DNA from 3 places in the Xenorhabdus budapestensis genome. Region 1 is predicted to be linked to each of the others. Evidence: predicted binding sites of a transcription regulator. Region 1 holds the regulator's gene; each other region holds the start of a gene.
The links. Region 1 encodes CRP, which controls carbon source genes, mostly activating them, when cyclic AMP is high. Its sites were predicted from a motif close to ATGTGANNNNNNTCACAT; they were not measured.

Region 1 (7,578 bases):
CTTTTATTGTAATTATGCCGATAGGAAGTTATCTGTTTACAGCAATGTCATGGCTTTTCACCAATCTGAATGGTAATCCATTCGGTACAGCCATTTTGGCAGGGCTGTTCCTGATCGCTGTGATGTTCGGTGTGCATCAGGGTTTTGTGCCAGTCTATTTTGCTCTGGTAGAAACGCAAGGGTTTAATTCCCTGTTTCCGATTCTGGCAATGGCAGGAGCAGGGCAAGTGGGTTCTGCGCTGGCGCTATATGTGAGAGCCAAAAAAGATTCGTTGCTACGCACTCAAATCAAAGGAGCTATTATTCCGGGCTTTTTAGGGATCGGTGAGCCCTTAATTTATGGGGTGACATTGCCTCACATCAAACCTTTTGTTACCGCCTGTTTTGGTGGCGCAGCTGGTGGCTTTTTTGTCGGCCTGATTGCCTGGTTTGGATTACCTGTCGGCCTGAATACGGTTTTCGGCCCCTCCGGTGTAGTTGCTCTGCCCTTAATGACATCCCAAACAGGCATTTTCATGGGCATGGCGGTATACGGTGCGGGGCTGATTGTTTCGTATATCAGCGGCTTTGTGCTGACGTTTTTCTTTGGCAGCAAGAATATTGATTTGAGCTGATTCAGCTAATCCAGATTAATGGTACACAAGCCGCTGTCAAAAGCCCCATCACGATATTGAAAGTAAACCATGCCGTGCGGCTTTTTAACAGACGGCCAATCATAGCCCCCAAAATAAGCCATATCATCCCGGTGACTGTATTACACAATAACATCACCACGCTGATGACCAGAATGGAATGGATATATAAATCCCCTGCTAAACTGTAGCTACTGATAGCCCCTAACCCCATCATCCATGCTTTCGGGTTCAAAAACTGCAATAACCAGCCTTGATGACCTTTAATGGGTATCCCAAGGGATTGTGTAGCCTCCAGCCGTTTGTATTGTGCAGTCACCGTCTTCCAGGCCAACCACAGTAAATACAGGCTACCGAGCACTTTCAGGCCTGTGTGTATGGCCGGATATACCAGCAGTAACGCAGCAATACCAAAAGCAGACAACAACAGGACAGTTTGCATCCCAAGAACAATTCCCAACAACAGTATCAATGAGCGGCAGAGCCCAAAGTTAGCACCAGATGATGTCAGTAACATATTATTCGGGCCAGGCGTAATCGCGGAGATAAACATAAATGTACTCAGTGAGAATATCAGGCTGGCGGTCATGGCGTGCTTTATCCCTCAATTATTGACATTTCCTTTCTAAGAAAATAGCAGTATGTTATTCAGCACACAAGGCCAGTTAACAATGAAAGTTAAACTCAAAAACATCCCCAAAACTAAGCAATACCAGCAGCTAATATAATGTGATATGGAGCGACCACAATGATTATCCCGTGGCAACAAGTAGAACCCGATACTCTACTTAACTTGATCGAGAATTTTGTCTTACGGGAAGGCACCGACTACGGTGAACTTGAAAAAACACTGGAACAAAAAGTACAGGATGTAAAACGCCAGCTTGAGCGAGGTGAAGCCCTGCTGGTTTGGTCTGAATTGCATGAGACTGTCAATATCATACCTAAGGAGATGTTTCGTCCATAGTTTCATATCATTTCCGGTTCAATAACATTTCATTCAACATCTGTTTGTTTTATTGGCCTAATACTGCTGATTACGAGAAAGATCATCCCAACTTTTTAATGATAAGGAGTCTGTTCTTATGTCTTCCAAACACCCTGTCATCGCCATAACCGGCTCTAGCGGAGCCGGAACAACCACCACCAGTGTGGCATTTCGCAAGATTTTCCAACAACTCGGCATCACTGCCGCACTTATTGAAGGGGATAGTTTCCACCGTTATACCCGCCCTGAAATGGACGCAGAAATACGTAAAGCGAAAGAACAAGGCAGGCACATCAGTTATTTCGGGCCAGAAGCCAATGATTTCCATATGCTGGAGAAGACATTCTTTGAATATGGGGAAACAGGTACTGGCCGCTGGCGGAAATATCTGCATACTTATGATGAAGCGGTTCCCTATAACCAAGTACCGGGGACATTCACACCCTGGGAATCGCTGCCATCAAACACCGATATGCTGTTTTATGAAGGGTTACATGGTGGTGTTGTTACTCCGCAATACAATGTCGCCGAATTAGTTGATCTACTGATTGGTGTTGTTCCCATCGTCAACCTTGAATGGATACAAAAGCTCATTCGCGATACCAGTGAACGCGGGCATTCAAGGGAAGCGGTTATGGATTCCATGGTTCGTTCAATGGATGATTATATTCGCTATATTACGCCACAGTTTTCCCGCACTCACATCAACTTTCAACGCGTTCCTACTGTTGATACTTCCAACCCCTTCTCCGCCAAAGCCATTCCTTCTTTAGACGAAAGTTTTATCGTCATCCGCTTCCGTGGTCTGAGCCAAATCGATTTCCCGTATTTACTGGCCATGCTTCAGGGTTCGTTTATCTCCAGCATAAATACTATCGTCGTTCCGGGTGGAAAAATGGGACTGGCAATGGAGTTAATTATGGCTCCGTTAGTTCAACAATTATTGGAAGGCAAAAAAATTTCCTGAATTAAGCACAAGTTAATTATCAATAACACAGGTAACAAAAAATAATGTTACCTGTGACAAAACATCAACTATTCACCCATTTATAAATAAAAATGTAGTAAATGAGGTTCTGCAAACAGTTTTCTGGTAATTTGTTAACTGGTTTTATATGCTGAAGCGATACAGGAGAAGACAGAAACGCTTTCCTGTGTTACAAACAGAGTTACAAGCGAAACTGGCAGGTTTTATGGATCTGGCTGACTACACCGATATGTTAGCCTCCTTATAAGCCTATATAAAATTCTTACTTGTCAGTTTTTCAGCAAGTTAATATGTTAATCTATTGACTTTATAAAGCCAGCCTGATGAGAAACTGTCAGTTTCTCAGAACATAAAGGCAGAAATAACAACAGAGGATAAAGCGAATGGTTCTCGGCAAGCCACAAACAGACCCTACTCTTGAATGGTTTTTGTCACACTGCCATATTCACAAATATCCATCCAAGAGCACGCTTATTCATCAAGGCGAGAAAGCAGAAACGCTTTACTACATTGTTAAAGGTTCAGTTGCTGTTCTAATAAAAGATGAAGAAGGTAAAGAAATGATCCTTTCTTATTTAAATCAGGGGGATTTTATTGGTGAGCTTGGATTGTTTGAAGAAGGGCAAGAGCGTACTGCATGGGTGCGAGCTAAGAGCGCCTGTGAAGTAGCTGAAATTTCCTATAAGAAATTTCGCCAGTTAATTCAGGTTAATCCCGATATTCTGATGCGTTTATCCGCTCAAATGGCAAGCCGCTTACAAACAACATCGGAAAAAGTTGGAAACCTGGCATTCCTGGATGTGACAGGTCGCATTGCACAGACATTGCTCAATCTTGCCAAACAGCCTGATGCAATGACCCATCCTGATGGTATGCAAATCAAAATTACACGTCAGGAAATTGGGCAGATTGTCGGATGTTCCCGTGAAACAGTCGGCCGCATTCTGAAAATGCTGGAAGATCAAAACCTGATCTCTGCGCACGGCAAAACGATTGTCGTTTATGGAACCCGCTAGTTCCTGAAATTGCGCTTGAATTAGGCCAGTGCAGCCCATAGAGCACTGGCTTTTTGCTTTCCATCCTTCAGCTTTTCTCATCCCTTAAAAAAATGAAACCCGCTGGCGCATAAATTAGTGATATAAACTGCCCACAGCTGCTTCGTAAAAAATGGCCGTAAACAACCGCCAAAAAGAGGGATTAAATCGTTCTTCGTTAATACTTAAGAAAATTATTCAGCAGTTCATGCCCTTGTTCACTCAGGATGCTTTCCGGATGGAACTGCACGCCTTCCAAGGGGAGGGTTCGGTGGCGTATTCCCATTATCTCATCCACATTACCATCATGCTGGCTCCATGCCGTAACTTCAAAGGATGCAGGTAACGTTTCTGCGGCGATGACCAAAGAGTGGTAACGGGTAACAGTCAGCGGACGATTCAATCCCCTAAATACACCTTGTTGGTTATGGTGAATTAAACAGGTTTTTCCGTGCATTACCTCACGGGCTTTAACAACACTCGCGCCAAAAGCCTGACCAATCGCCTGATGTCCGAGACACACCCCCAGAATTGGCAATTTCCCGGCAAAGTGTGAAATGGCTTCCAGCGAGATCCCTGATTCATCTGGTGTACAAGGTCCCGGAGAGATCACTAAATGAGTCGGTGCCAATTTCTCGATATCTTCAAGCTGTAATTCATCATTACGCTTAACTAAAACATTCGTCCCCAACTCACAAAAATATTGATATAAATTGAATGTAAAAGAGTCGTAGTTATCTATTATTAATAACATAGGAGTTCATCCTACTGATTTTTATAGTTTTATATATTGCGTTGTCCTATTGGACATTATGCGTTCTGTATCACGGTAAAATTAGGTAAAGCAGCACCAACGGTAGCGGGACACTCATCATACCACATAGGCATTTTTAAAATAGGGGCAGGAGTTACCGCCAGATAGCGGCATATATTCATAGTGCGGTTTTTTTCGTGCGAAAACGATAGAGGAATGAGAGAGGGAGACGGCACTTTAAAAACTCTGAAACTTCAAAAAAGGTGTAATAATAGGCAAATACCGTCTCATTCTCTATCTTTCAGGCCAAAAAACGTGGTTTTCTCATCAAGGTTATTGGGAAACAACCTTTGCAGAAAGGATCACAATCGGTTTCACAGGAACATTTTGGTAAGGCCCAACATTTTCTGTTTTGACCTGAGAAATTTTGTCAACCACATCCATCCCTTTCACTACCTTACCAAAGACGGCATAGCCAAAATCACGCTGACCGTGGTCAAGAAAAGCATTATCAGTCACATTAATGAAAAACTGACTGGTTGCACTATCCTTATCTGCGGTGCGCGCCATCGCAATTGTTCCACGCAAGTTACGTAATCCATTATCGGCTTCATTTTTGATTGGAGCTTTGGTTACTTTCTGTTTCATATCTTTTGTAAAGCCCCCTCCCTGAATCATGAAACCGGGAATGACGCGATGGAAAATCGTATTGTTATAAAAACCCTCATTCACATACTCAACGAAATTCTTTGTGGTAATCGGTGCCTTATTGCTATCCAGTTCAAGCTCTATTTCACCTGCTGATGTCACCAGCTTCACGTGAGTTTCGGCAGCCAATGCTGGAGCAGACATTACACTGATAGCACATGCCGTCATAAGCGACACAAAAATATGTTTAAACATTGATGGTTCCTTTATTCTTGAGGTCAATAACAAAACCCATAAAACTCATTAAGTGTAATTCCCTATAGCGCTAAGTTGCAAAGATTTACCAACTTTTACGAGTAATTATGAGTTTTGCTGAAGAATATCTATCTAAGTAAATATTATATTCTCATATTCTGGGCAGAGTTTATTTTTGGAATAGCGTCTATCTTGGTATGCTTTCGTACATATTTAGGCAGGAAAAAATTGCAGAATATTCTTTGTCACGTTAGGCAAAAATAATTTCAATCAAAAAACCAAAATATGTCGAAATAGAAACACCACAATAAAGTTACACCTGTCCACAAGCCGTTGCTCTCGGTATAATCACTGCGCTGTTTTTTCGTATATTCCGCAGGGAGATAACCATTTTGACCATCAAAAGCTACAACTATCATACGACCCACTTTGTCACGAGTGCACCTGACATTCGCCACCTGCCTCAAGATGTAGGCATTGAGGTCGCGTTTGCCGGTCGGTCAAATGCCGGTAAATCCAGTGCGCTGAATGCACTGACCCAGCAAAAGAGCCTTGCCCGTACCAGTAAAACTCCCGGACGAACTCAGTTGATTAACTTGTTCGAGGTGGAAGAAGGCATACGCCTCGTTGACTTGCCGGGTTATGGCTATGCGCAAGTACCGGAAGAAATGAAACTCAAGTGGCAGAGAGCATTGGGCGAATATCTCCAGAAACGTGAATGCTTACAGGGGCTGGTGGTATTGATGGATATCCGTCATCCACTAAAAGATCTGGATATGCAGATGATCGAATGGGCGGTCGTGATGCAGGTGCCAGTCATGATACTACTGACCAAAGCCGATAAACTGGCATCAGGGGCACGCAAAAACCAATTAAACAAAGTACGTCAGGAATTGGCGGGTCTGGAAGGTGATATTCAGATCGAGAATTTCTCTGTTCTGAAAAAAATCGGCATAGACAAACTTGAACAGAAACTTAATAACTGGTTCAGCCAGCCCACTATTGAGGTGGAGTAATTTCCACCTTTTCCCCTCTCATCTTCTGCAACAATCGTAAATCGCGCATAAAAAAACGCCCCAGTCAAAAGGGATGACTGGGGCAGCTAATATTCAGCTAAATCCGATTACGTGAAGTAAAAGGTCTGAAAGATAGAACATCTTACCTCTGTACCCTACGCCGACAACTCTACCCTATTTTTTTTATCAACAAAAGATTTTTTTGTAATTAATTTTCACGTAATGCCTCGATTCAGCCGCAATTATGTGATCAATATCCGTCATTACACCATTTTTATTGTAGTTTAATTACATATTTGTGGGATCTGGATCTAATCTAAAATCTAACCGAAATTCTTGTTTCACGCCCATCCACGGCATAATAAAGATAGCCACAGCGCATTTAATGAGCTGTGGATTTCATAAAAATTATTCAATAAAGATTAGTGAGCCTGATCCCAATTTTCTCCTACCCCCACATCAACTTTCAGAGGGACACCAAGCTGCATACTTTTCTCCATCAACTCCCTGATTTTCTGTTCCGCGATAGCCAGCTCTGATTCATGTACTTCAAACACCAATTCATCATGAACCTGCATAATCATACGCACATTCGGTTGTGCAGTGACGATCCAATCATCCACCGCTATCATAGCCAATTTAATAATATCTGCCGCTGTTCCCTGCATCGGGGCATTAATGGCCTCACGCTCAGAAGCCTTACGACGTATGGCATTGCGCGATTTAATATCTGGCAGATACAGACGACGACCTTCCAGCGTCTCAACAAATCCGTGTTCAGCAGCCTGTTGACGAGTGCACTCCATATATTCCAGTACACCCGGATAACGCTCAAAATAGAGATCCATATAGCGCTGGGCTTCCCCACGCGGAATACCCAATTGGCGGGACAAACCAAACGAACTCATGCCATAAATCAGACCAAAGTTAATCGCTTTCGCGCTGCGGCGCTGTTCGCTGGTAACTTGATCCAGTGGCACACCAAAGACTTCCGCGGCCGTAGCACGGTGAATGTCTTTGCCTTGTGCAAAAGCATCCAATAATCCTTTATCCTGAGATAAATGCGCCATAATCCGCAACTCAATCTGCGAATAGTCCGCAGCCATGATGCGATAGCCCTCTGGTGCAATAAATGCCTGGCGAATACGTCGCCCTTCTTCATTACGAACAGGAATATTTTGCAGGTTAGGATCACGGGAAGAGAGACGTCCGGTTGCGGTCACCGCCTGATGATAAGAAGTGTGAACACGCTGAGTCAGCGGG
Region 2 (7,578 bases), 400 kb from region 1:
TCCCAATCATCATTATTATTTGAAAAGAATGGCAGTAATGCACCTTATCTTAGCAAACCTTCAATATGTCGTTATTGATCTCAATAACGACTGTTTTCAATAAATGATGGTTCTAAATAACGGTTTTCAGTAACTACTGCTTTGCTTTTGCCCCTGGTGCCCTAACGTTGTCAATAAGCTTCCCAATAAACTGGAAGCACCAAAACGGAAATGGCGGGAATCTACCCATTTATCACCCATGATCCGATCTGCCAGAGCCAGATATTGTGCTGCTTCTTCTGCGGTACGCACACCGCCCGCAGGTTTAAATCCAATAGTATCACCTACCCTCATATCACGGATGACACTGAGCATGATCTCTGCACTTTCCAGTGTCGCATTCACGGGTACTTTTCCGGTTGAAGTTTTAATAAAATCTGCTCCCGCTTTAATTGATATTTCAGATGCTTTGCGGATCAGATCAGCTTCTTTCAGTTCGCCGGTTTCAATAATAACTTTCAGCCAAACACCTACTTCAGCGCAGGCATCCTTGCAGGCCTTAACCAAGTCAAAACCAATTTGTTCGTTACCCGCCATCAATGCACGATAAGGGAAAACAACGTCCACTTCATCTGCACCATAAGCAATGGCTGCACGGGTTTCCGCTAGTGCGATATCAATATCATCATTACCATGTGGGAAATTGGTAACAGTGGCAATACGAATGTCAGGTGTTCCTTGTTCACGTAATATTTTACGTGCAACCGGAATAAAACGTGGGTAGATACAGATGGCTGCGGTATGCCCTGCCGGACTATTCGCCTGATAACAAAGTGCCATCACTTTCTCATCAGTATCATCATCATTGAGTGTTGTTAAATCCATCAAACTCAGCGCACGCTGAGCAGCTGCGGTTAAATCGGTCATAGAACTCTCCAACGGTATTATTGTGGCTCAATCAGTTCACACATTCTTTAAACGCTTATGTTGGCGAGCGGACTTGGTTCCTTGAAGATGTTGCGATGATTATATTCCCCCGCAACAACAGAGTTCCTTCTCTCCGCACATATTTCTTTAGTTTGTACTGCCCCCGACAGGCATCAGCTTAATCCATGAAATCTTAGAACATCATTATTTGAACATGTCAACACACAATAATGAGTGTTTAAAATCACATTAATTGGATAAGAATTGCAACGATAATCATTTCATTGTGAAATTAATCACAATTATTAGCCTTAAGAAAAATAAAATGCAGGTGAGATCAACTCACCTGCATCCAATTTAGTATACGTTTCCTAATCAGATTTCTCTAATTATTATAGAGAAAAGAAGAATCCGGCGATTGTGGCACTCATCAGGTTAGAGAGTGAGCCAGCCAATACGGCTTTCAGACCAAAACGCGCAATGTCACCACGGCGGTTTGGCGCCATACCACCCAGACCACCGAGTAGAACGGCAACAGAAGACAAATTAGCAAAGCCACACAGTGCGAAAGAAATAATCGCTTTGGTGTGATCAGAAAGTACCTGCAAACCCGCTGCTTTAACTACGTCATCTGGTTTCAGATATTCACCAAAGTTCATGAATGCGACGAATTCATTAACAACCAATTTCTGTCCAATGAAAGAACCCGCAACTGTTGCTTCATGCCACGGTATACCAATCAGATAAGCAATTGGCGCAAACACCCAGCCCAGAACCAGTTCCATCGACAATTGAGGATAACTGAACCAACCACCGATGCCACCTAGCATACCATTCAACAAAGCAATCAATGCAGTAAATGCCAACAACATTGCACCTACATTCAGAGCTAACTGCATACCGGATGCCGCACCAGATGCCGCCGCATCGATAATATTAGCCGGACGCTCTTCAGCAGTAACCAGAGACATTGCATCAACAGTATCGTGTGTTTTTTCAGTTTCTGGCACCATCAGTTTTGCAAACAAGAGGCCACCCGGTGCTGCCATGAATGAAGCTGCGATCAGGTATTCCAATGGAACGCCCATGGATGCGTAGCCTGCCAATACAGAGCCTGCTACAGAAGCCAGACCACCACACATAACAGCAAATAGTTCAGATTGAGTCATGGTCGCGATATAAGGACGAACAACCAGAGGGGCTTCAGTCTGACCTACGAAAATATTCGCTGTTGCGGACAGAGACTCTGTACGTGATGTTCCCAACAATTTTTGCAAACCACCACCAAGAACTTTGATGATAAACTGCATAACGCCGATGTAATACAGAACTGCAATCAGAGAAGAGAAGAAAACAATGACCGGCAGAACACGCAGAGCAAAAATAAAGCCACCGCCGCCGAACAGTTCAAACATTTTGTCAGAAACCAATCCACCAAAGATAAAATCAGTTCCCTTCTGACCATATCCGATTACATTGGAAACACCTTTTGACATTCCGCCCAGAATGTCTTTACCTGCCGGCACATAAAGTACAAATGCCCCAATAGCTACCTGAATAAGAAAGGCGCCGAGGACAGTACGGATTTTAATAGCTCGGTAATTACTGGAGAAAAGTACTGCGATAAAAATCAGCACTACCATCCCTATCAGGCTCATAATGAGTTGCATTGGAAGAATCCCTGTTCACTAATTGAATTAAAAATATGTCAGTTATTTTGTGAGTTCCTACTGACACTGTGTGTGGGGGCGATTATACCTAGTAGTAAAAAAGAACAAGCAACTAACATCACAAATTAATACAGCAAAAAGTAATATAAAAACAGAAAATGAGATCTACATCACATATGACCATGCTATTTACAAGGATTTAGATAATTTTGTGGAAAAAAAGGGAGAAATAAGAAGATAATGCCAGTTAAATATTATTAATGTTTATTTAAGACGGAAGACCGCCTTTTACCTGACAAAAAATTGCCTGATTTTTACTCAAAAGAAACTAGCTTAATGCAAACAATGTCATGCTATTTTGATAAATTTGGTGGGAAATTTCATCCGTAGACTCAGGACGCAATTCACACAATGCAGAAAAAACCTGAGCAACTCTTTCTGGTCGGTTTGGTTGCCCCTGAAACCCTGATAATGGCATATCAGGTGCATCCGTTTCTAACACAAGAGATGACAGCGGTAATCGTGCAATCGTATCACGCGTCTTTTTTGCTCTCTCATAAGTAATAGTTCCACCAACACCAATGTAAAAACCCAAACGAATAAAAGCCTGTGCCTGAGACAAGCTTCCGGCAAAGCCATGGATCACCCCGGTACGTGGCACACTGTGTTTTCGTAACATTGCTGCCAATTGATCGTGACTTTTGCGGGAGTGAAGTATCACAGGCAATTCATACTTTCTGGCCAGCATGAGCTGCGCTGCCAATAGGCTTTTTTGCTTCTCAAACTGAGGTTCCGGCATATAAAGATCAAGCCCGATTTCACCTACCGCTACACAGTTAGACTGCTTTTCCTTGAGTTTCTGCTCCAGTTCATCCAGATGCATGTCATGATGTTCATTGATATACAAAGGATGTAACCCAAACGCAGCATGAATTGAATCATGGGTAGCGGCCAGATCGGCAACACGTTGAAAATTCACCTGACTGACTGACGGGACAATGATTTTTTCTACCCCTGTTTGTCTGGCACGTTCTAAACTTGCTGTTTCATCGTCAACAAAAGGGAAAAAATCAAAATGGCAATGTGTATCGATAAACATTTACTTATCCATCATGGTAATACCCGTCAGTGGAGTCGGGGTAATATCATTCACCTCAGTTCCCTCAATCTCCGGGCTATTCATATTGTCCAAAAAGCCATTGTGCCTGAAACCATTACGGTTCATTTCATCATGATTTAAGCCATTGCGACAAACACCATAACTTTTACGTTCTGCTAACCCGAATTTACCTCCGACAAAAGTATGTCCGATAGTTGCCAGAAAATACCGCCCACAGCGCCGCCCCAAGTAATAATCCTTATCCAATGCACTAATCCTGCTTCCCAGTGCCATTGTAGCCAATGGTGCTGGTGGATAAATTTCGAATACCTGCACATCATCCGGCGGATTTTCAATAAATTGCTGTGTCCGATAGTAGCTTTTAGCATGCAGCTTCAACATCTGAATCATCTTTTGTGAGCTACTGCTTTCCAGCCAGCGCTCTATTCGTTTAATCCACTGTGGCGTGTAATAAAGCTGTGAAGGCACTGTTCTGACCACCACAATGGTATCTGCACCACGGCGATAAGCCTCTTCTACTGGGATAGCATCACAAATGCCACCATCCTGATAAACAATGCCATCAAGTGTCACGCCATTGCGATAAAAACCAGGTATAGCGCTGGAAGCCTTTATAATCTCCATCCAATTATTTTCCTCAGGATGAAAATAATTGGCTTCAAAATCATCCACTCGACAGGCACACATATAGAATTCACGCCCTGCATCAAAATGTCGCATCGCAATAGGAATATTCAAGGGTGATTTTTCAGAAACGATATCAATATACCAATCCAGATCGATTAGATGCCCACCCCGGACAAAGCGCAACAGATTAAAAAAGGTAGTATTAGTTGTGTAATTTTTAATTACCTTACGGGCATATCCTCTCTGACCACAGATATAAGCAGAAAGGTTCTGCGCTCCAGCGGAAGTGCCAATAAACAATTCGAACGGGTTAAAATCAAGCCGGAGAAATTCATCCAACACACCTGCGGTAAAAATTCCTCGTTGCCCACCACCTTCACAGACAAGTGCAATTTTTCCCGGCTTGATCCGTGATGTATAAGTTAACGGCTCTATATTACCCAGCGTAATCGGAATATGTTTCCCCATAATCCCCCCTACAAAGTCAATGCCAGTTTCAAAATACAATTTGAGTTATACTCTCCGTTTTTCAAGTTGCCTCTTTGTTGTTGGCTGCGATGCCCCTTGACATCCATTGGGTATATGACTGTCTATCAGTATATAGTTATGCAAACAAAGTGCTCGTAAAAAACAGTGTGCTTGTAAAAAACGATGTATTTATGAGAATTGCATTAAATAATGAAGATTAATTCACTAACAGGCAAGCATTTGCTTACTCTCTGAATAGACTGCACATATCATGCTCTTGAAAAGATAATCGCTTAATCAGGTTGGGTTTTATTTGGAGAATAGGAACAAAAAGAGTGGCCTATTATCTGCCACTCCATCAAAATACATTTTATTTTCTGATAGTTAACGTACTATTTACGAATTTTACACCATCGACTTGATGGGCAATTCTAATCACCCGTTTAACCTGCTCTTCATTTTTGACAAAACCGGAAAGATAAACTACGCCTTTTTCCGTTTTCACTGAAATATCGTTACTATTAATCCCTTTATATTCCAGTAACTTTTCTTTTATTTTGGCAGTAATAACACTATCATCAAAAGAACCACCTAATTTTTTCAGTGAGTTATCAATTTTTTCCTCTGCATTCTTGATTGAAGAATCAATTTTTTGGCCCGTATTCTCTAACGCTTTATCTTCTAATATTTTATTTTCTAAAGAATTACCTTCTATAGTACTGCCTGAAGATGTTTCTGCGGCTGATACGCTGCCATTTATTAATATCGAGCCTAAAACCGAACCTAAAACAACGGCCAAGAGTGAGTGTGTGAACTTTAATTTTTTCATCCTACTACCTTCCCTTAACTAAGCCAAATTGTTAAAAGATGATATATCATCAAATTATGGGGATGAAATGGACTTTACAATAAATAACGTATATTTTCTAAGCCAGAAAATTATGCTTTAAATAAAGCATAACCAATATATTTAGAATGGAGTAACAAATTAAAAAGAGCCAACTACTTGTTGGCCCCGAAAAAATATTAGTGTTCCCGCGTCTTACGGAAAACAATATCAGGATAACGTTCACTGGTCAGATTTAAATTAACCATGGTTGGTGCAATGTAAGTCAGGTTATCGCCACCATCAAGTGCCAGATTTTGCTCACTCTTGCGTTTGAACTCTTCTAGTTTCTTGACATCATTACATTCTACCCAACGTGCAGTAGAAACGTTGACAGGTTCATACAGTGCTTCAACGTTATATTCACTCTTCAAACGAGCAACAACGACATCAAACTGAAGTACCCCCACTGCCCCAACGATCAGATCATTATTGGTTAATGGGCGAAATACCTGTACGGCTCCCTCTTCTGATAACTGAACGAGACCTTTCAACAATTGTTTTTGTTTCAGCGGATCACGCAACCGGATACGACGGAACAATTCAGGGGCAAAATTTGGAATGCCTGTGAATTTCAGCTCTTCACCTTGAGTGAAGGTATCACCAATCTGAATCGTGCCATGATTGTGCAGGCCAATAATGTCTCCCGGATACGCATCTTCAACATGGGAACGATCTCCGGCCATAAAGGTCAGTGCATCCGAGATAACCACATCTTTTTTGGTGCGTACCTGACGCAGTTTCATACCTTTTTCGTATTTACCAGAAACAATACGCAAAAACGCCACACGGTCACGGTGTTTCGGATCCATATTGGCCTGAATTTTGAAAACAAAACCCGTGAATTTTTCTTCTTTTGCAGTGACTTCACGTACATCAGTCTGACGAAGCATTGGCATCGGTGCCCATTTAACAAGGCCATCCAACATGTGATCAACACCAAAATTACCGAGTGCAGTGCCGAAAAATACCGGGGTTAATTCACCTTGTAAGAAGGCATCCAGATCGAACTCGTGTGATGCACCTTTGACCAGTTCTAGCTCTTCACGTAACTGATTAGCCAGATCCTCACCAACTGCCGCATCCAACTCAGGGTTATCCAACCCTTTAATAGCCCGGACTTCCTGAATCGTATGCCCCTGACCGGATTGATACAGATAAATTTCATCCTGATAAAGATGATAAACCCCTTTAAATGATTTACCACAGCCGATCGGCCATGTGATCGGGCTACAGGCGATATTCAACTCGTTTTCAACTTCATCCATCAATTCCATCGGATCGCGGATATCACGGTCGAGTTTATTCATGAATGTCAGGATCGGCGTATCACGCAGGCGGGTAACTTCCATCAGTTTACGGGTACGATCCTCAACACCTTTCGCAGCGTCAATTACCATCAAACAACAGTCAACCGCAGTCAGAGTACGGTAAGTATCTTCGGAGAAATCCTCATGCCCGGGAGTATCCAGTAAGTTAACCAGATAATCACTATAAGGGAACTGCATTACCGAAGTGGTAATGGAGATACCACGTTGCTTTTCCATCTCCATCCAGTCTGATTTAGCGTGCTGATTGGAACCCCGGCCTTTTACCGTCCCCGCTTTTTGAATCGCCTGTCCAAACAGCAATACCTTTTCAGTAATAGTCGTTTTACCCGCATCGGGGTGAGAAATTATTGCAAAGGTTCTTCGCTTGGCGACTTCTTGCAAGAATGAGGAATTTGACATTAATTGAAATCTTCCAGTCTACGCGCGGATAGCTACCGTTTGTGAAGCACAGAATAACGCTTCACCTTCGGATCCGGCATGTTAATCGTGATTGGCGCTTATTTTCTCTGAACTTGGCATTATAGACAACCAATGATGTTCAAGATGGTATAAAACTTCGTTACTCTCCAA
Region 3 (7,578 bases), 1.8 Mb from region 1:
ATACCATAAACCACAACTAAATGACGACAATATCAATGGAATAATCATCAATCTAATCTATTAAATCTCTCAATAAAGCCGTTATATTCTTTTATCAGTTTACCGACAGAACCGTGTATCATCCATTCAGAACGATGTACCTCAAACAGAGTATAATTGTGCACTCTTCATTTGATCACTTAAATCAAACTTCACGGAAAGAAATTTCAGTCGGTATTTTATCTCCTCGCCAGTACATCTGGGCAGAAATATTCGCAGCAATTTCATGATAAATGTCCGCAAATTCACTATCAGGCTGGCTGGTAACCGTTGGTTCTCCGCGATCAAGGTCTTCACGCAGTGAAATATGCAGAGGGATCTTGCCCAATAATTGGCATTCGTATTTTTCCGCCAGTTTTTCTGCGCCTCCCTCACCAAAAATCGGCTCATGTTGGCCACAGTGACTACAGATATGCGTGTTCATGTTCTCAATAATCCCTAGCACTGGTACGTTGACTTTCTGGAACATGACAATACCTTTCATAGCATCAATCAGGGCAATATCCTGCGGTGTTGTAACAACCAATGCACCAGTCACCGGAATATTCTGGGATAACGTTAACTGGATATCCCCAGTTCCTGGTGGCATATCGATTACCAGATAGTCCAGATCCGGCCACAATGTATCTTGTAGCATCTGCATAAGTGCTTTACTTGCCATCGGGCCACGCCACACCATTGCGTTATCATCGGTGACAAGATAACCAATGGAATTTGTCGCCATGCCATGTACCATAATTGGGGCCATGTGCTGACCATCAGGTGAAGTCGGGCGCTCTTTGGCTGTCCCAAGCATATTAGGAACCGATGGACCGTAGATATCTGCATCCAGAATACCTACTTTTGCCCCTTCCTGAGCCAAAGCCAGTGCCAGATTCACGGCCGTGCTGGATTTACCCACGCCACCTTTTCCTGAGCTGACTGCCAGAATATTACGTACGCCATTAACACCCGGTAAGTTGTTAGCTCGGCGTAAGGTACAGATATCATGGGAAAGCCGCCATTCAACACCTTTTGCATCTGTAACAGCTTGTAAGAAATGAGTTGTTTCTTCCTTCAATGTTTCAAAAGCTCGTTTCCAAACGAAGGGCATCATTAATTCAATATGTAGTATCCCATCCAGAACAGTACAGCGATGCAATGCTTTCAGAGTCACTAAATCTTGTTCTAATGTCGGATGTTTGAATGCTGCCAATATTTTCGCAACGCTTTCTCTCAGCAGGTCAGGATTGGTCTGCTCGGGGGATCGTGAGTTCATCCCGGCTCCTTTTGATTTATCTTTTTCAAGCTAAAACTGTCCGTCCATCATAGCAGAAGCAGACAGCTTACGATAAGAACAAAACAAAAGAGATGAAGTTCTCGCATTACCCTAGCGACAATGCTCCTTATCAGGTAACATCAAAAACCCTTTTCAATTTATGGAAGTCAGATCCTAACTATGTCTCAAGTCGCGAAAAAATTACTGGTGACCTGTGCGTTACCCTATGCTAACGGTCCAATTCATCTCGGTCACATCTTAGAACACATTCAGGCTGATATTTGGGTTCGTTATCATCGAATGCGCGGCAAAGAGGTTCACTTTGTCTGTGCTGACGATGCTCACGGTACACCAATCATGCTGAAAGCCCAGCAGGCTGGGATTTCGCCAGAAGAGATGATCGACAAAGTGCACCTGGAGCATCAGCAGGATTTTGCTGGTTTTGCTATCAGTTACGATAACTACCATTCTACGCACAGCGAAGAAAACAGAGCACTTGCGTCAGAAATTTATCTGAAACTGAAAAAAAACGGTTACATCAAGAATCGAACCATTTCTCAACTGTTCGATCCAGAAAAAAGCATGTTCCTGCCTGATCGTTTCGTCAAAGGCTCCTGTCCGAAATGTAAGGCGGAAGATCAGTACGGCGATAACTGTGAAGTGTGTGGAACAACCTATTCTCCAACAGAATTGATCAACCCTCGTTCAGTTGTATCTGGCGCAACACCAGAAATGCGTAGCACAGAGCATTTCTTCTTCGACCTGCCAGTATTCAGCGATATGCTTCAACAATGGACTCGCTCTGGCACCTTGCAAGAGCAGGTAGCAAATAAAATGCAGGAGTGGTTCGAAGCAGGGCTGCAACAATGGGATATCACCCGTGATGCGCCTTATTTCGGTTTTGAGATCCCTGATGAACCAAGTAAATATTTCTATGTCTGGCTGGATGCACCAATCGGCTATATGGGTTCATTCCAGAACCTGTGTGATAAACGTGGTGACCTGAATTTCGATGAATTCTGGGCGAAAGATTCCAAAGCAGATCTTTACCACTTCATTGGTAAAGATATCGTCTATTTCCATAGCCTGTTCTGGCCAGCGATGTTAGAAGGCAGCAATTACCGCAAGCCAACCAACGTGTTTGTTCATGGTTACATTACTGTCAACGGCACTAAGATGTCTAAGTCTCGCGGAACTTTCATCAAAGCAGAGACTTATCTGAAGCATCTGGATGCAGACTGCCTGCGTTATTACTACGCAGCGAAACTCTCTTCCCGCATTGATGATATCGACCTGAATCTGGAAGACTTCGTTCAGCGCGTCAACAGTGACATCGTTAATAAAATCGTTAACCTGGCTTCACGTAACGCTGGTTTCATCAATAAGCGTTTTGCCGGTAAACTGGCAGATCAGCTCGCTGATCCCACGCTGTACCAGAAATTTGTTGATGCCGCACAGGGAATTGCAGAAGATTTCACTAATCGTGAATTTGGTAAGGCTGTTCGTGAAATCACGGCATTGGCAGATCTTGCTAACCGTTATGTTGATGAACAAGCACCGTGGGTTGTGGCGAAAGAAGAAGGCCGGGATGCAGATCTTCAAACTATCTGCTCAATGGGCATCAACCTGTTCCGCGTGCTGATGACTTACCTGAAGCCTATTCTTCCGGGTCTCGCTGTCCGTGCAGAAGCATTCCTGAATACCGAACTGACTTGGGATGGTATCCAGCAACCTCTGCTGAATCATGATGTTTCACCATTTAAGGCACTGTTTAACCGTATGGATATGGCTAAAGTTGAAGCAATGGTAGATGACTCCAAGGAGAACATTGAGCCACAAAAAACCCTGATAGGCCCTCTGGCAGATGATCCAATTCAAGACACCATCACATTTGATGATTTTGCTAAAATTGATCTACGTATTGCATTGATTAAGCAGGCTGATTTTGTTGAAGGCTCAGATAAACTGCTGAAATTGATCCTTGATCTTGGTGGTGAAACTCGTCAAGTCTTCTCCGGCATCCGCGCTGCTTATCCGGATCCAAAAGCATTAGAAAACCGCCTGACCGTTATGGTGGCTAATCTTGCTCCACGTAAAATGCGTTTTGGTATTTCAGAAGGCATGGTGATGGCAGCAGGCCCTGGAGGAAAAGAAATTTTCCTGTTAAGCCCGGACAGCGGGGCTCAGCCTGGTATGCAGGTTAAGTAATCACCTGATACTCTGAGACTGATGTTCCGAAAATAGTAAGGCGGGTTTTCTAAACCCGCTTTTTAATGTGACCTATAGCACACTAACAATATTAATCGTATGATAACCCTCTTTACATTGAGGAATTATACGTTATGTCTTTCCAAAACGTACTCATGGCAGGTTGGCAATATCTGCGTGCATTTGTGCTGCTCTACTTATGCCTCATTGTAGGGAATCTCATTTCAGCACATCTCCCCTGCTCTCTCCCCGGTAGTATTATTGGCTTGCTTCTTCTGTTCTGTTTGCTAGCGCTTCAGATTATTCCCGCTCATTGGGTAAAACCGGGCTGTAGCTTATTGATGAAAAACATGACATTGCTCTTTTTACCCATCGGGGTCGGTGTCATGGAATATTATCCACAGCTCAGCCAACAGATACTCCCGATTGCCCTTTCCTGTATCATCAGTACTGTCATCGTCATGATTACCGTTGCTTACAGCTCTCATTATGTCCACCGCGAACGCGCCATTATCGGCACCAATCACAAAAAACAATTACCAGAACAGAAATCATCACAACAGGAGAGAAAATAAAAATGCTAAACCATATCTGGTGGTCATTGCCATTAACCTTGGCTGTCTTCTATCTTGCCAAAAAACTATCTGTCCGATTCAGATTTCCTATTTTAAACCCCTTATTGATATCAATGGCAGTCATTATTCCTCTGCTGCTGCTGACTCATACCCCTTATGAACATTATTTTGCCGGTAGCCGGATATTGAATGATTTGTTACAACCTGCTGTTGTTGCTCTAGCCTTTCCGCTGTACGAACAGCTCCATCAAATCCGTGCTCAATGGAAATCTATTATCAGTATCTGCTTCATCGGCTGTGTTACTGCAATGGTAACAGGTACAGCTATTGCTTTATGGGCAGGCGCTACCCCTGAAATCGCAGCTTCTGTATTACCAAAATCAGTTACAACTCCTATCGCCATGGCAGTCGCTCATTCTATTGGGGGTATTCCAGCCATCAGTGCCGCCTGTGTCATTGCTGTTGGTATCTTAGGTGCAATTTTTGGCCATAATCTGTTTAATTTCTTAAAAATTAAAACCCAGGCCTCCAGAGGGCTAGCGATGGGTACAGCTTCTCATGCCGTAGGAACTGCACGATGTGCTGAAATAGATCATGTCGAGGGTGCATATAGTTCACTGGCACTGATGACTTGCGGCGTTATTACTTCATTGATCGCGCCTTTCTTATTTCCTGTGTTACTGCATCTTTTTGGTTAGTTACCAAAAAGTGAAAAAATCATTCAAATAGTAAAAAATTTGACGTAAGTTGTTAAAATAATATCTTTGTTACATAAATTTCATTAATTATATGGAATACATCACATTATAAACCTAACTAATCATCCTAGAATAACCTTCAATTAACTTGGAGATTATTCTATGCAAGCTCGTTTTCACGCTATCTGGTCAGAAATCACGCCTAAATTGCAAAAGGCTCTATTGCCCTACATTGGTAATGATGATTTTCCAGCTATGCTGACAGCAGAGCAGGTGGAGTCAATTAAGCAGAGCTGCGGCTTTGATGATCATGCGTTGGCACTTGCCCTGTTGCCACTCGCTGCGGCCTGTTCTATTGCTCCCATCTCGCACTTTCATGTCGGTGCTATCGCACAAGGAGACAGCGGAAACTTCTATTTTGGTGCCAACATGGAATTTGTGGGCGTTCCGTTACAGCAAACTGTCCATGCCGAACAATCAGCCATTACCCATGCTTGGTTACGTGGTGAGAAAAAACTGCTATCCGTCACTGTTAATTGTTCTCCTTGCGGCCATTGCCGCCAATTTATGAACGAATTAAACAGTGGAGCACAATTGGAAATCTGTTTACCTGATCACCCACGATTAACTCTGGCTGACTATCTACCAGAGGCATTCGGCCCACGTGATTTAGGAGATACTCCCTTGTTGCTGGATAGCATTCATCATGGCTACCAGTTGGATACCAATGACGAACTCGTACTGGCTGCACTGGATGCTGCGAATCAGAGTCATTCGCCTTATAGCCAATCCCACTCAGGTATTGCTCTGATGGATGAGCAAAATCGTATTTATACCGGCCGCTATGCAGAAAATGCTGCATTCAATCCGAGCTTACCCCCTTTACAGGCAGCTCTAATATTGATGAACATGTCAGGCAGTGATTGCCGAACCATCAAACGGGCGATATTAGTAGAAGGACAAAACAATCATCTATCACAATGGAATGCGACTGAATCTACCTTAGTTTCCCTCGGCTGTAAGCAAACGGAGTGTCATACGTTCTGACAGTTCCATTGCTAAAAAATGACCATCCTGGAAGAATTTTGGGCAAAAGCGAGAAATTAAATAACATTTAATTAGCGAATTCCGCATGTTATCTCTCATTTTTGCTCATGATAGACATATTTAAGTAACATTTACTGTACTTATTTTTTTATCTTCTTAGGATCTATAGCTGATTTACCGATTTTGTTATTGATTAGTCTAAAGAGTAAGCATCATGGAACTGGAACACGAAAGTAAACGTCCTCTCTATATTCCCTACGCTGGCCCCATCTTGTTGGAATTTCCCCTGCTGAATAAAGGCAGCGCTTTTACGGAAGAAGAACGCAGCAACTTCAATCTGCATGGCTTATTACCTCAGACCGTTGAAACAATTGAAGAACAGACCGAACGCGCTTATCGCCAATATTGCGATTTCAAAAATGACGCGGATAAACATATTTATCTGAGGAATATTCAGGACACCAACGAAACTCTTTTCTACCGGCTCCTTGACGCCCATCTCAGCGAAATGATGCCTATTATTTACACACCAACCGTCGGTGAAGCGTGTGAACATTTCTCTGACATTTACCGCCGTGCCCGTGGTTTATTCATCTCTTACCCGAACCGGGCTTATATTGATGACATGCTGCAAAACGCCACCAAACAGAATGTTAAAGTTATCGTTGTCACCGATGGTGAACGTATTCTGGGTCTTGGCGATCAGGGGATTGGTGGTATGGGGATCCCTATCGGTAAATTATCTTTATATACCTCCTGTGGTGGGATCAGCCCGGCTTACACCCTGCCTGTCGTATTGGATGTGGGGACTAATAACCCACAACGCTTGAATGATCCGCTGTACATGGGCTGGCGCCATCCTCGCATTACAGGCAAAGAATACGATGACTTCGTAGATGAATTCATTCAGGCTGTAAAACGCCGCTGGCCGAATGTACTGCTGCAATTCGAAGATTTTGCCCAGCAAAATGCGATGCCATTACTGACTCGCTATCGCAATGATCTCTGCTGCTTCAATGACGATATTCAAGGTACAGCCGCTGTTGCTCTTGGTAGCCTGATTGCCGCCAGCCGTGCCGCAGGCCGTCAATTGAAAGACCAAACGGTTACCTTCCTCGGTGCGGGCTCCGCTGGTTGTGGTATTGCTGAACAAATCATCGCCCAAATGAAATCAGAAGGTTTAAGTGATGAACAGGCCCGTGCCCGTGTATTCATGGTTGATCGCTTTGGGCTGCTCACTGACAAGCAACCAAATCTGCTGGATTTTCAAAGTGCACTGGTTCAGAAAAGTAGTACTCTGCGATCCTGGGATGTTAACAATGATAGCCTGTCACTAATGGATGTTGTCCGCAATGCCAAACCTACTGTTCTGATTGGTGTTTCTGGTCAGTCCGGTCTGTTCACGGAAGAAATTATTCGTGAAATGCATAAACATTGTGAACGTCCAATTGTAATGCCGTTGTCCAACCCGACATCACGCGTCGAAGCGCGTCCTGAAGATATTATTAACTGGACAGAAGGTAAGGCACTGGTCGCAACTGGTAGTCCATTCTCACCAGTACAATATGAAGGTCAAAAGTTCTCAATTGCACAATGTAATAACTCTTATATCTTCCCTGGTATCGGGTTAGGTGTTATTGCTGCCGGTGCCAAACGCGTGACAGATGATATGTTGATGGCTGCCAGCCGCGCATTAGCAGATTGTTCTCCACTGGCACAAACTGGTTCTGGCCCGTTATTGCCATTGATCGAT

Region 2: the regulator CRP is predicted to act here: its motif matches at 2,735-2,752, upstream of HGO23_RS03195 (NupC/NupG family nucleoside CNT transporter).
Region 3: the regulator CRP is predicted to act here: its motif matches at 4,868-4,885, upstream of cdd (cytidine deaminase).

Annotation. Positions count from the first base shown of each region.
Region 1 covers NZ_CP072455.1:330,972-338,549, reverse strand. Annotated here, with positions in the region: gene murP (PTS N-acetylmuramic acid transporter subunit IIBC) at 1-614, shown strand, start outside; gene HGO23_RS01380 (LysE family translocator) at 616-1,221, opposite strand; gene HGO23_RS01375 (YheU family protein) at 1,381-1,599, shown strand; gene HGO23_RS01370 (phosphoribulokinase) at 1,718-2,587, shown strand; gene crp (cAMP-activated global transcriptional regulator CRP) at 2,992-3,624, shown strand; gene HGO23_RS01360 (aminodeoxychorismate synthase component II) at 3,821-4,396, opposite strand; gene ppiA (peptidylprolyl isomerase A) at 4,730-5,299, opposite strand; gene yihA (ribosome biogenesis GTP-binding protein YihA/YsxC) at 5,692-6,315, shown strand; gene spfP (small protein SpfP) at 6,409-6,456, opposite strand; gene polA (DNA polymerase I) at 6,738-7,578, opposite strand, start outside.
Region 2 covers NZ_CP072455.1:728,924-736,501, reverse strand. Annotated here, with positions in the region: gene deoC (deoxyribose-phosphate aldolase) at 127-906, opposite strand; gene HGO23_RS03195 (NupC/NupG family nucleoside CNT transporter) at 1,299-2,564, opposite strand; gene HGO23_RS03190 (TatD family hydrolase) at 2,905-3,675, opposite strand; gene HGO23_RS03185 (patatin-like phospholipase family protein) at 3,676-4,791, opposite strand; gene HGO23_RS03180 (BON domain-containing protein) at 5,162-5,620, opposite strand; gene prfC (peptide chain release factor 3) at 5,818-7,407, opposite strand; gene rimI (ribosomal protein S18-alanine N-acetyltransferase) at 7,568-7,578, opposite strand, start outside.
Region 3 covers NZ_CP072455.1:2,937,908-2,945,485, forward strand. Annotated here, with positions in the region: gene apbC (iron-sulfur cluster carrier protein ApbC) at 185-1,297, opposite strand; gene metG (methionine--tRNA ligase) at 1,478-3,505, shown strand; gene HGO23_RS12635 (CidA/LrgA family protein) at 3,640-4,080, shown strand; gene HGO23_RS12640 (CidB/LrgB family autolysis modulator) at 4,083-4,778, shown strand; gene cdd (cytidine deaminase) at 4,941-5,825, shown strand; gene HGO23_RS12650 (NAD-dependent malic enzyme) at 6,040-7,578, shown strand, end outside.